2 regions of the Hydrogenophaga sp. L310 genome follow, and region 1 is predicted to be linked to the other one. Evidence: predicted binding sites of a transcription regulator. Region 1 holds the regulator's gene; the other holds the start of a gene.
The links. The regulator LexA, encoded in region 1, represses DNA repair genes until DNA is damaged. The targets are predictions, from matches to a motif close to ACTGTATNNNNATACAGT.
Positions count from the first base shown of each region.

Region 1 (5,045 bases):
GCCGTGATTGGTCGCGGTCTTGACGTTCGGGTGCAGGCGATGGTGGGGCCGGATGAAGACGCATCGGCCCTTTGTATCCAGGCCGAGGTGTTCTTCGGTGATGCCCTGGTGTCGCCCGCTTCGGTTCGCACAAGCACGCAGCGCAGCGCGCCGGATGCGCAAGTATCGGTGCGCATTCAGACGTCGCAACCGGTGAACGAGCCCGTGGTGACGATCCTTGTTCGCGCAGGCTGTGCCATGCCCTTCTCTCGTCGTTATGTGTTGCTGGCCGACCCCCTGAGTGAGCCTGCGGTCAGTGCTGTCCCGGCATCGGCTGAGACGGGCGGCTCCGCAAGGGCCTCGATCTCGTCTTTGCCGGCTGTTCCCCGCAACGAGGACCTCAGTACCTCCGCGAGATCCGGTGCAAGCGCCGGCGGCACGGGCGCCGATACTTCGCCCGTTGCGGCGCCGAGAGCAGCCAATGCAACACCTTTGCCGAGGGCCGCTGCTTCCCGGCCCCGACCGGCCAGCGTGGTGCGCAAGCCCGCCGTCGCGGCGCCTCAACCAGCGGTTCCTCGGCTGCAGCTTGATCCCGTTGATCTGGGCCTGAGCATCGAGCGCGATCCGGTGCTCAAGCTCTCGTTGTCATTGCTGAGCGAACCCACCACGTCTGAAGAAACGCGAGCAGCGGCGGGCTTGCTCTGGAAAGCCATCAACGCCTCGCCCGAAGAGATCCTGCGCGATGCTCAAAAGCTCTCGGTGCTGGAGGCAGAATCCAAGGGGCTGCGAGAGCAGGAGGCGCGCAACAAAGTTGCGCTGCAGGCGATGGAAGCGCAGCTGGTGAAAGCGCGCTACATGACCTGGCTGGCCTACCTGCTGGGTGCGCTGTTGTTGCTGTCCTTGTTCGCTTTCCTGTTCGCCCGCCGCCGGCGCGGGCGCCATGAAGAGGCGCCCGCAAACGCGGCCTGGTGGGCGGATGCCGAGAAAGTGGGCAAGGGCTCCACCGTGACGAAATCCGCCGCTTCCAACCGGACCGATCCGTCGGGTGTGGACATTGATTTGACCCTCGGGCGGGAGTCATCCTTTGATGGATACCGTTCCCTGCATGACTCCACCATGGGTATCAACAGACTGCCGGCCGGTGCAGAGGGCGACCATCGCGAATACCCGGCCAGCCAGGTCGGAGTATCGCGGTCGGTGGCCACCGAGGAGCTGTTCGACGTCCAGCAGCAGGCCGATTTTTTCGTTTCGCTCGGCGAAACCGACAAGGCCATTGGCGTGCTCAAGGAACATCTGGCCGACAGCCAGGAACCGAGCGCACTGGCTTACCTCGACCTGTTCAAGCTGTACCACGAGCTGAACCGCCGGGCCGAATACGATGCCTTGCGTGTTGAATTCAACCATCTCTTCAACGCCGGCGCGCCCCCCTTTGATCAGTATTCGGACGACAGCCAGGGCTTGGAAGCCTATGAAACGGCTTTCAGCCGCATTCAGGCGCTCTGGCCGCAGCCTCGCGTGCTCGATGTCATTGAACAGTCGATTTTTCGCGAAGCGAACGAAGGCGACGCCGAGGTCTTTGATCTGGAGGCCTATCGGGAACTGCTGTTGCTGCATGCCATCGCCAAGGATCTGGTCAAGCGCGAGATGGTCGACAGCGCATCACAGGTCGACTTCCAGCACACCGCGATCAAACCACTGAAGGCAGTGGGCAACAAAGGGCTCGCGGCAGCAGTGGCCGCGGCATCGCTGGAGGGGCGTATCACTCAGCCGTTGGATGACATTCCCCCCGCCTCACCACGCCTGGGACTGGACGTCGATCTGGACGCCTTGTCAGAGATATCAGCGTTCGAAGCCTCACTGCCTGAGGTCTCTGTACCGGTGGAGCCAACGGCCAAGCCGGTGCCACCGCTGCACTCTTCGGTTCAGGAAGAGGGCAACCTGATCGATTTTGAAGTGCTGGACTTGATGCCGCCTGATGGGGATGAGGACAACGCACCGTCCAGGAAGGGCGGCTGAACAGCCTGCCAGACCACGAAAAAAGCGCCCGGAAGAACCTTCCGGGCGCTTTTTTTGTTTGCCTGAGGATGGATCGTTTCAGCGGCGAACCTGCAGCGCGCCCGGATTCAGGATGTGCGTGGGCGTGCCCTTGATGAAGTTGACCACGTTGTCGAAGGCCGATGAAAACAGGATCTCGTAGTTGTCGAGTTCCACATAGCCGATGTGGGGGGTGCAAATGCAGTTCTCCAGCCGCAGGAGGGCGTGCCCCTGCAGGATGGGTTCGGACTCAAACACGTCGATGGCGGCCATGCCGGGACGGCCCCGGTTGAGCGCTGCCAGCAAGGCATCAGACTCCAGAATCTCGGCGCGCGATGTATTGACCAGCAGCGACGTCGGTTTCATGAGGGAGAGGTCTTCCAGCGTGACGCAGCCGGCGCTTTGTTCTCCGAGCCGCAGGTGCAGGCTCAGCACATCCGACATCTCGAACAGCGCCTCACGACTGGTGGCGAGCTCGTAGCCGTCGGCCGCCGCCTGTGCCTGGGTTGGCTCGCTGCCCCAGACGATCACGCGCATCCCGAAAGCGCGGCCATAAGACGCGACCAGCTTGCCGATGCGACCGTAGCTCCAGATGCCCAGCACTTTGCCACTCAGCACCATGCCCAGCCCAAAGTTGGCCGGCATCGATGCCGCCTTCAGCCCGGACTGTTGCCAGGCACCGTGTTTGAGGCTGGCCACGTATTGTGGAATCCGGCGCATGGACGACATGATCAGCGCCCAGGTCAGTTCGGCGGCGGCGATCGGTGAACTGACGCCTTCGGCCACCGCGATGCCGCGCTCGGTGCAGGCATTGACGTCGATGTGGGGCCCGACGCGGCCAGTCTGCACGATCAGTTTGAGGCGCGGCAGCTTTTCAACCAGCTGCCGCGTGATCTGGGTGCGCTCGCGGATCAGAACCAGCACATCGGTATCGCGCAGCCGGACCGAAAGCTGGCCCACGCCCTTGACGGTGTTGGTGAAAACCTTGGCGGGATAGGGTGCCAGTTTGCTGGCACAGGGCAGTTTTCTGACCACATCCTGGTAGTCGTCAAGGATCACAATATTCATGGCCTCTATTGTGCCCGCAGGACCACCGCGATCCATTTGTCGCGGCTGGTTGTTCCCGGCCGAGCGGCACAGCCGGGTGGGTTCAGGCGCGCAGTTGCGGGCGCTCCGACTGGAGTTCCAGTGCCGCCAGGCGTTCAAGCTCTGCGCACACATCGTTGATGCGACCGGAGATCACCAGCCGCCCATCGGCGCGCGGACTGCCTGAAGTGTCCATGGTCCTCAGCACCCGCACATGGCAGGCTCGGACCATGGCATGGCTGGTGACGCGGTGCCCGGTGATGACGCCCGTGCGGCTGTCCGCAGGGCTCTTTGGGGGACGGGTCAACCAGCCGGCACGGACAAAGCGTTGCAGGATTTGCGGAAGCGAGCGAGCGGTGCCCACCCGTTCAAATGAGGGAGGCAGCCAGCTGTCGATGAGCAGCAGCGGCGTGCGCCAGGTGTTGGTGTTGAAGCGGATTCCCATGCGAAACTCCAAAAGGGGTTGAACACAGGCAGGATTGCGGATGAAGTCGCCAGCGCAGGGATGTGCCTGGTGCGCGTGTATCACGCACCAGACCAAACGCCCGCCACCTGCTGAGGCGACGCAGACCCGAAGGGTCAGAGCTGGAAGCTGTTGCGGATGAGCCCCACCGCCAGGCCTTCGATTTCAAAGGGCTCTCCCGGTTCGACGACGATGGTCTTGTAGTCCGGGTTCTCTGCATGCAGTTCGATCAGATGCTGGCGCCGCATGAAGCGCTTGACGGTCACGTCGTCGCCCAGGCGGGCCACCACGATCTGGCCGTTTTTGGCTTCCTTGGTGGATTGCACGGCGAGCAGGTCACCGTCCATGATGCCGACGTCCCGCATGGACATGCCGCGCACCTTGAGCAGGTAGTCGGGCGTGCGCTGGAACAGGCTGCGCTCGACGTGGTAAGTCTGCTCCACGTGTTCCTGTGCCAGGATGGGCGAGCCGGCGGCCACACGCCCGATCAGGGGCAGCATCAGCTGCGACAGGCTGGGCAGCGGCAGTGTAAGCTGGCGCCCCCGCGACTCGTTGATGGATTGGAGGTCTTCGTTGCGCAGGCGGATGCCGCGCGAGGTGCCGCTTACCAGCTCGATGGCGCCCTTGCGCGCAAGGGCCTGCAGATGTTCTTCGGCTGCGTTGGCGGACTTGAAACCCAGCTCATGGGCGATTTCCGCACGCGTTGGCGGAGAACCGGTGCGAGCAATGGCACTCTGGATGAGTTCCAGAATCTGTTGCTGGCGGGCGGTGAGCTTGGGCGGGTAAAGCGGCGACTCGATCATGGGGACCTCGTGAAAATGCGGGGAGGAACTCACTCTGGTGAGACTCGCGACCGGGACTGGTCAGATCAACAAGCTGTTTTCTTATCCAGTGGCTGTATTTTTAACCAGTTTTGGAGACTTGGCAAGTGGCAGATGCAATGGAAACCCGGCGGTGCGTCATTCTGGGCACGGGCGGCACCATCGCCGGCCGGGCCATCCGACCCGGGGATGGCGTCGGGTACGTGGCGGGTCAGGTCCGTGTTGAGGACCTGCTGGCATCGATTCCGTCCATGGCGGGATTGCCCCTGGAAGTGGAGCAGGTGGCCCAGGTGGACAGCAAGGACATGGGCTTTGCACTCTGGCAGCAGCTGGCCACCCGGCTGGCCTTTCACCTCAGCCGGCCCGAGGTGGACGCGGTCGTGATCACGCACGGCACCGACACCATCGAAGAGACCGCGTTCTTCCTGCAAACCGTGCTGCGACCGGCCAAGCCGGTGGTGTTCACCTGCGCGATGCGACCGGCCACGGCGCTGGTGCCGGACGGGCCACAGAATCTGGTCGACGCGCTGGCTGTGGCCAGCCATCCCGGGGCGCAAGGCGTCGTGTTGGTGTGCGCGGGGCAGATCCACAGCGCGGCCGACGTGAGCAAGGTGCACACTTACCGGGTGGATGCGTTCGACTCGGGTGATGCCGGACCGCTG
Region 1 is NZ_JBVPZA010000015.1:38,790-43,834, reverse strand. Features, by position in the region: gene AC0GNO_RS20055 (type IV pilus assembly protein FimV) at 1-1,995, shown strand, start outside; gene AC0GNO_RS20050 (D-2-hydroxyacid dehydrogenase family protein) at 2,074-3,081, opposite strand; gene AC0GNO_RS20045 (hypothetical protein) at 3,164-3,544, opposite strand; gene lexA (transcriptional repressor LexA) at 3,679-4,365, opposite strand; gene AC0GNO_RS20035 (asparaginase) at 4,503-5,045, shown strand, end outside.

Region 2 (5,045 bases), on a different contig from region 1:
TTGAAGCTCACCTGGTCGTTCTGGTTCACCACGAACTGCGTCAGCGCCTGCAGGTTGAACTCCAGCGCCCGGTCAAACGGCTTGCTCGCAATGCCCTGCGCGACAAACCAGGTCAGTGCCAGCGACAGCGGCCACAGCAGCAGCAGCGGCGTGAGCATCCAGTCCAGGATCTCGCCAAACAGGCTGCGCTGCTCGCGCTGGAACAGCCCGAACGACATCTGGCCGTTGTCGTGTTTTTTGGGATCGGACATGTCAGCTGCGGCGGTTTATCGCAAACTTGTCCGGAGCGAAGGGTTCCAACCCAGAGCACCGTGGAGCCGGCTTTGCCGGGCCACCAGTGCTGCCCCCTGGGGGGCTGAGGGCTGCGGCTCCCAGCCTGCCTGCGCAGGGTGGGACAGCCCGAAGAGTCAGGGCTTCTGGCCCTGACGCGGCCTGCAAGGCACGGGCGTTCGGCGCGGGGGGGGCCTTCATCCAGGGATTTTTTCAAGGCAATAACCCAGCCCCCGCACCGTCGCGATGCGGATCGGTCCCTTCTCGATCTTCTTGCGCAGGCGGTGGATGTAGACCTCGATGGCGTTGTTGCTCACCTCTTCGCCCCACTCGCACAGGCGCTCGACCAGCTGGTCCTTGCTCACCAGGCGCCCGGCGCGCTGCAGCAGCACTTCGAGCAGGCCCAGTTCACGCGCCGAGAGCTCGACCATCTTGCCGTCGATGGTCGCCACACGTCCGGCCTGGTCGTATTCCAGCGGGCCGTGTTTGATGGTGTTGGTGCTGCCACCCATGCCGCGGCGCGTGAGCGCGCGCACCCGCGCTTCGAGCTCCTGCAGAGAAAACGGTTTGGCCATGTAGTCGTCGGCGCCATAGTCCAGGCCCTTGACGCGTTCCTCGATGCTGTCGGCCGCCGTCAGGATCAGCACCGGCAGCGCCGAACCGCGTGACCGCAGGCGTTTGAGCACCTCCAGGCCATGCATCCGGGGCAAACCCAGGTCCAGGATCAGCAGGTCGAACTCGTTGTTGGTCATCAGTGCGGCGTCGGCTTCGCTGCCGCTGGCCACATGGTCCACAGCCGCGCCGGCCGCGCGAAGACTGCGCAGCAGACCATCGGCCAGAACCTGGTCGTCTTCGGCAATCAGGATGCGCATGCGGGTTTCCTTTGCGGCCGGTCGGACGGCCTGTAGTGGGGGCTCGGTCAGCCGCACAACCGGCTGGTGGCGGCAGGGTCTCCGCGGCCATTTTAGGCTTCGCCGAAGGGGTCGGTTCCGGGATAAACCCCCGGCGCGCGGGCCGCCTGGGCGCGTGCCGCGCGGCCATTCAGGTGCCGTACGCCTCCAGCCCCAGCGCCACCACGGTGGCCACCTCGGCGCCGACCTGGGCGCGAAATTCCGCCTCGGCCTGCGCCACCGCCTGGCGAAACGCCTCCAGCCAGAGCAGGCCGGTGCCGGTGAACACGATGCGCCTTGCGCGCGCATCCAGCGGATCGGGTTCGCGCCGCACCAGGCCCCAGGCTTCGCACTGTGTCACCAGATCGCCCATGGCCTGCTTGCTCATGCCCGCCTGGTGGGCGAGTTCGGTCAGGCGCGAGCCCTTGAGCGCCAGGTGGCGCGTGATGTGGATGTGGGCCGCGCCCACCTGCGCCCGTGCGGCGAGGTTGGACAAGCCCAGCGGCACGTTGGCATCGTGCGCCATCAGGTGCAGCACGCGCTCGTCAAAACGTCGCAAAGCCAGACCCATCAGACGGCCCAGATGTCCGGAGCGCCAGCGGTCGTCGGGGATGGCAACGTGCCGTTCAGCATTCATGGGTTCAGTCGGAAGAAGAAGTGCATCCCGCCCAGGGCGCCGCGGAACCGGCTTCGCCGGGCCGCCAGCGCCGTCCCCCTGGGGGGAAGCCGCGCAGCGGCGCAGGGGGGGATGTAAATAGTAAGGCAAATTGACCAAATAATGGCTTGTTTGATATATACAAAGCGGTAAACTGCTGTTCAAGCATCCAGCCTGTACACAAAAACACCTGTTGGAAGCGAACACCCACTCACCCGCTCAGGAGCATCACATGGACGCAACCGTCAAGAACAACCCCGTCAACAGCGAAAAGGCCAAGGCCCTGCAGGTCGCACTGGCCCAGATCGAAAAGCAGTTCGGCAAAGGCACGATCATGCGGCTGGGCGAGGGCGAGGTGATCGAAGACATCCAGGTGGTGTCCACCGGCTCGCTGGGGCTGGACATCGCGCTGGGCGTCGGCGGCCTGCCGCGGGGTCGCGTGATCGAGATCTACGGCCCGGAATCCTCGGGCAAGACCACGCTCACCCTGCAGGCCATCGCCGAAATGCAGAAAGTGGGCGGCCAGTGCGCTTTTGTCGACGCCGAACACGCGCTGGACATCCAGTACGCGCAGAAGCTCGGCGTCAACCTGCAGGACCTGCTGATCTCCCAGCCCGACACTGGCGAACAGGCGCTCGAAATCGTCGACAGCCTGGTGCGTTCCGGTGCGGTCGACCTGATCGTGGTCGACTCGGTGGCCGCGCTCACGCCCAAGGCCGAACTCGAAGGCGAGATGGGCGACAGCCTGCCCGGCCTGCAGGCCCGCCTGATGAGCCAGGCGCTGCGCAAGCTCACCGCCCACATCAAGAAGACCAACTGCATGGTCATCTTCATCAACCAGATCCGCATGAAGATCGGCGTCATGTTCGGCAGCCCTGAAACGACCACCGGTGGCAACGCGCTCAAGTTCTACGCCTCGGTGCGCCTGGACATCCGCCGCACCGGCACGATCAAGAAAGGCGAAGACTCGATCGGCAACGAGACCAGGGTCAAGGTGGTGAAGAACAAGGTGGCGTCCCCGTTCAAGACGGCCGAGTTCGACATCCTGTTTGGCGAAGGCATCAGCCGCGAAGGCGAAATCCTCGATCTGGGCGTGCTGCACAAGGTGATCGAAAAATCCGGTGCCTGGTACGCCTACAACGGCGAGAAGATCGGCCAGGGTCGCGACAACTCGCGCGAATTCCTGCGCGAGAACCCCGATCTGCGCGTCGAGATCGAGAACAAGGTGCGCACCGAACTCGGCGTGCCGCTGCTGCCCACCGACGAAGCCGCCGCGCCGGCCAAAGGTGGCAAGGCCGCCAAGGCGGAGAAAGCCGCCGTCGCCGAATAAGCGGTCCGGTGGATCGCACGCACCAATCGACAGCGGCAGGCTGAAATGGGCTTTGATCAGCCGTCACTCAAGGGCCGCGCCCTGCGTCTGCTGGCCGGCCGCGAGCATTCGCGTGCCGAGCTGGAGCGCAAGCTCAAGCCCCACGAAACCGAGCCCGGTGAACTGGCCCGCGCACTCGATGATCTGCAGGCGAAGGGCTTCATCGATGAGCGGCGGGTGGTGGCGTCGGTGCTGCACCGCCGTGCCAGCCGGCTCGGCGCGTCGCGCGTGAAGCACGAGCTGCAGGCCAAGGGCGTGAGCGCCGAAGCCGTGGCCACGGCCGTGGCTGGTCTGCAGGGTTCCGAGTTCGAGCGCGCGCGCGAGATCTGGCGCCGCAAGTTCGGTGAGCCGGCCGCCGATGCCGCGGGACAGGCCAAGCAGATGCGCTTCCTGGCCGCTCGCGGCTTTGGCGGGGATGTCATCCGAAAAGTGGTGAGCGGGCGCCACGAGGACTGAGCGGCTGAGAGCCTGGCGTTCGCATTACCATCCGGGGTATTCAAAAGCACGCCACAATGCGTGTCCCTGGAGACAAACCATGGCTTTATTCCGGCGGTTCTTTGGCGCTGAAGGGGCGGTGCACGACCACCAGCTCCAGGCGGAGGCTGCGGGCGCCGCGCAGGGCCTGGACATCGACGCCGCCGTGGCCGCCCACCAGCAGTGGAAGCAGCACGTGCTGGCGCATCTGGCCGGCCACCCCGAAGCCGGACTGGACGTCGAACAGATTTGCCGCGACGACCGTTGCGATCTGGGCCGCTGGATCCATGGTCAGGCCCGGGCCCGCCTGGGCACCTTCCCGGGGTTCACCGCCTTGCTTTCGCACCACCGCATGTTCCACCACGTGGCGTGCAATGTGCTCGCGCTGGAGCAGGCGGGCAAGCGGGCCGACGCCCGACGCATGGTGGCCGACCAGTTCGAGGCCTATTCGGACCGGGTGACGGAAGACCTGCGCTTGTTGCAGCAGGTGGTGAACCAACCCCGCAGCGAACCCGGTCGGTCGAACTGAGCGGACGGGCCGCTCAGGCTCTCAAAGGCCGAGCATGAGCTGGAGGTTTTGCACCGCGGCGCCGCTGGCGCCCTTGCCCAGGTTGTCCAGGCGCGCGATCAGCACGGCTTGACGATGGGCTTCATGGGCAAACACCCGCAGCTCCAGCTGGTTGGTGTCGTTGAGGGCGGTGGCGTCGAGCTTGCCGCTCTCCGGTGCGGGCTCCACGCTGACCCAGCCGCCGGCCGAGACACTGGCCGCGTAGTGGGCGACCAGCGCATCGTGCAGGTCGCTGGCTTTCGGCGCGCCAGGCAGGTCGTCCAGGTGCAGTGGCAGTTGTACCAGCATGCCCTGGCGGAAATTGCCCACGGCGGGCATGAAGATGGGCCGGCGGCTCAGGCCGGTGTAACGCAGGACTTCGGGAATGTGTTTGTGCGTCAGGCCGAGCGCATAAGCCTCGTGCAGCGGGGCTTCGCCTTTTTCATAGGCTTCGATCATGCTGCGGCCGCCGCCCGAGTAACCGCTGACCGCAGGCAGCGAGACCGGGAAGTCTTTCGGCAGCAGCCCGGCATCGACCAGCGGACGCAGCAAAGCGATGGCGCCGGTGGCGTAGCAGCCGGGGTTGGCCACACGATCCGCTTTCATCACGGCCTCGCGCTGGTCGGCACAGAGTTCGGGGAAGCCATAGGCCCAGCCGGGCGCGCAGCGGTGGGCGGTGGAGGCGTCGATGATCCGGGGTTTCCGGCCCGGCAGGCCCTCGATCATGGCCACCGATTCGATGGCCGCATCGTCGTGCAGACAGAGGATCACCAGATCGGCCTGCGCCATCAGATCGCGCTTGGCTTCGGGGTCCTTGCGCCGCTCCGGCGCGATGCTCAG
Region 2 is NZ_JBVPZA010000010.1:125,331-130,375, reverse strand. Features, by position in the region: gene AC0GNO_RS17005 (sensor histidine kinase N-terminal domain-containing protein) at 1-251, opposite strand, end outside; gene AC0GNO_RS17000 (response regulator) at 468-1,142, opposite strand; gene AC0GNO_RS16995 (MarR family winged helix-turn-helix transcriptional regulator) at 1,312-1,797, opposite strand; gene recA (recombinase RecA) at 2,048-3,145, shown strand; gene recX (recombination regulator RecX) at 3,191-3,640, shown strand; gene AC0GNO_RS16980 (CZB domain-containing protein) at 3,720-4,187, shown strand; gene argC (N-acetyl-gamma-glutamyl-phosphate reductase) at 4,209-5,045, opposite strand, start outside.
Region 2: a site for LexA is predicted at 1,972-1,989, ahead of recA (recombinase RecA). Genes of this name have one in related genera too.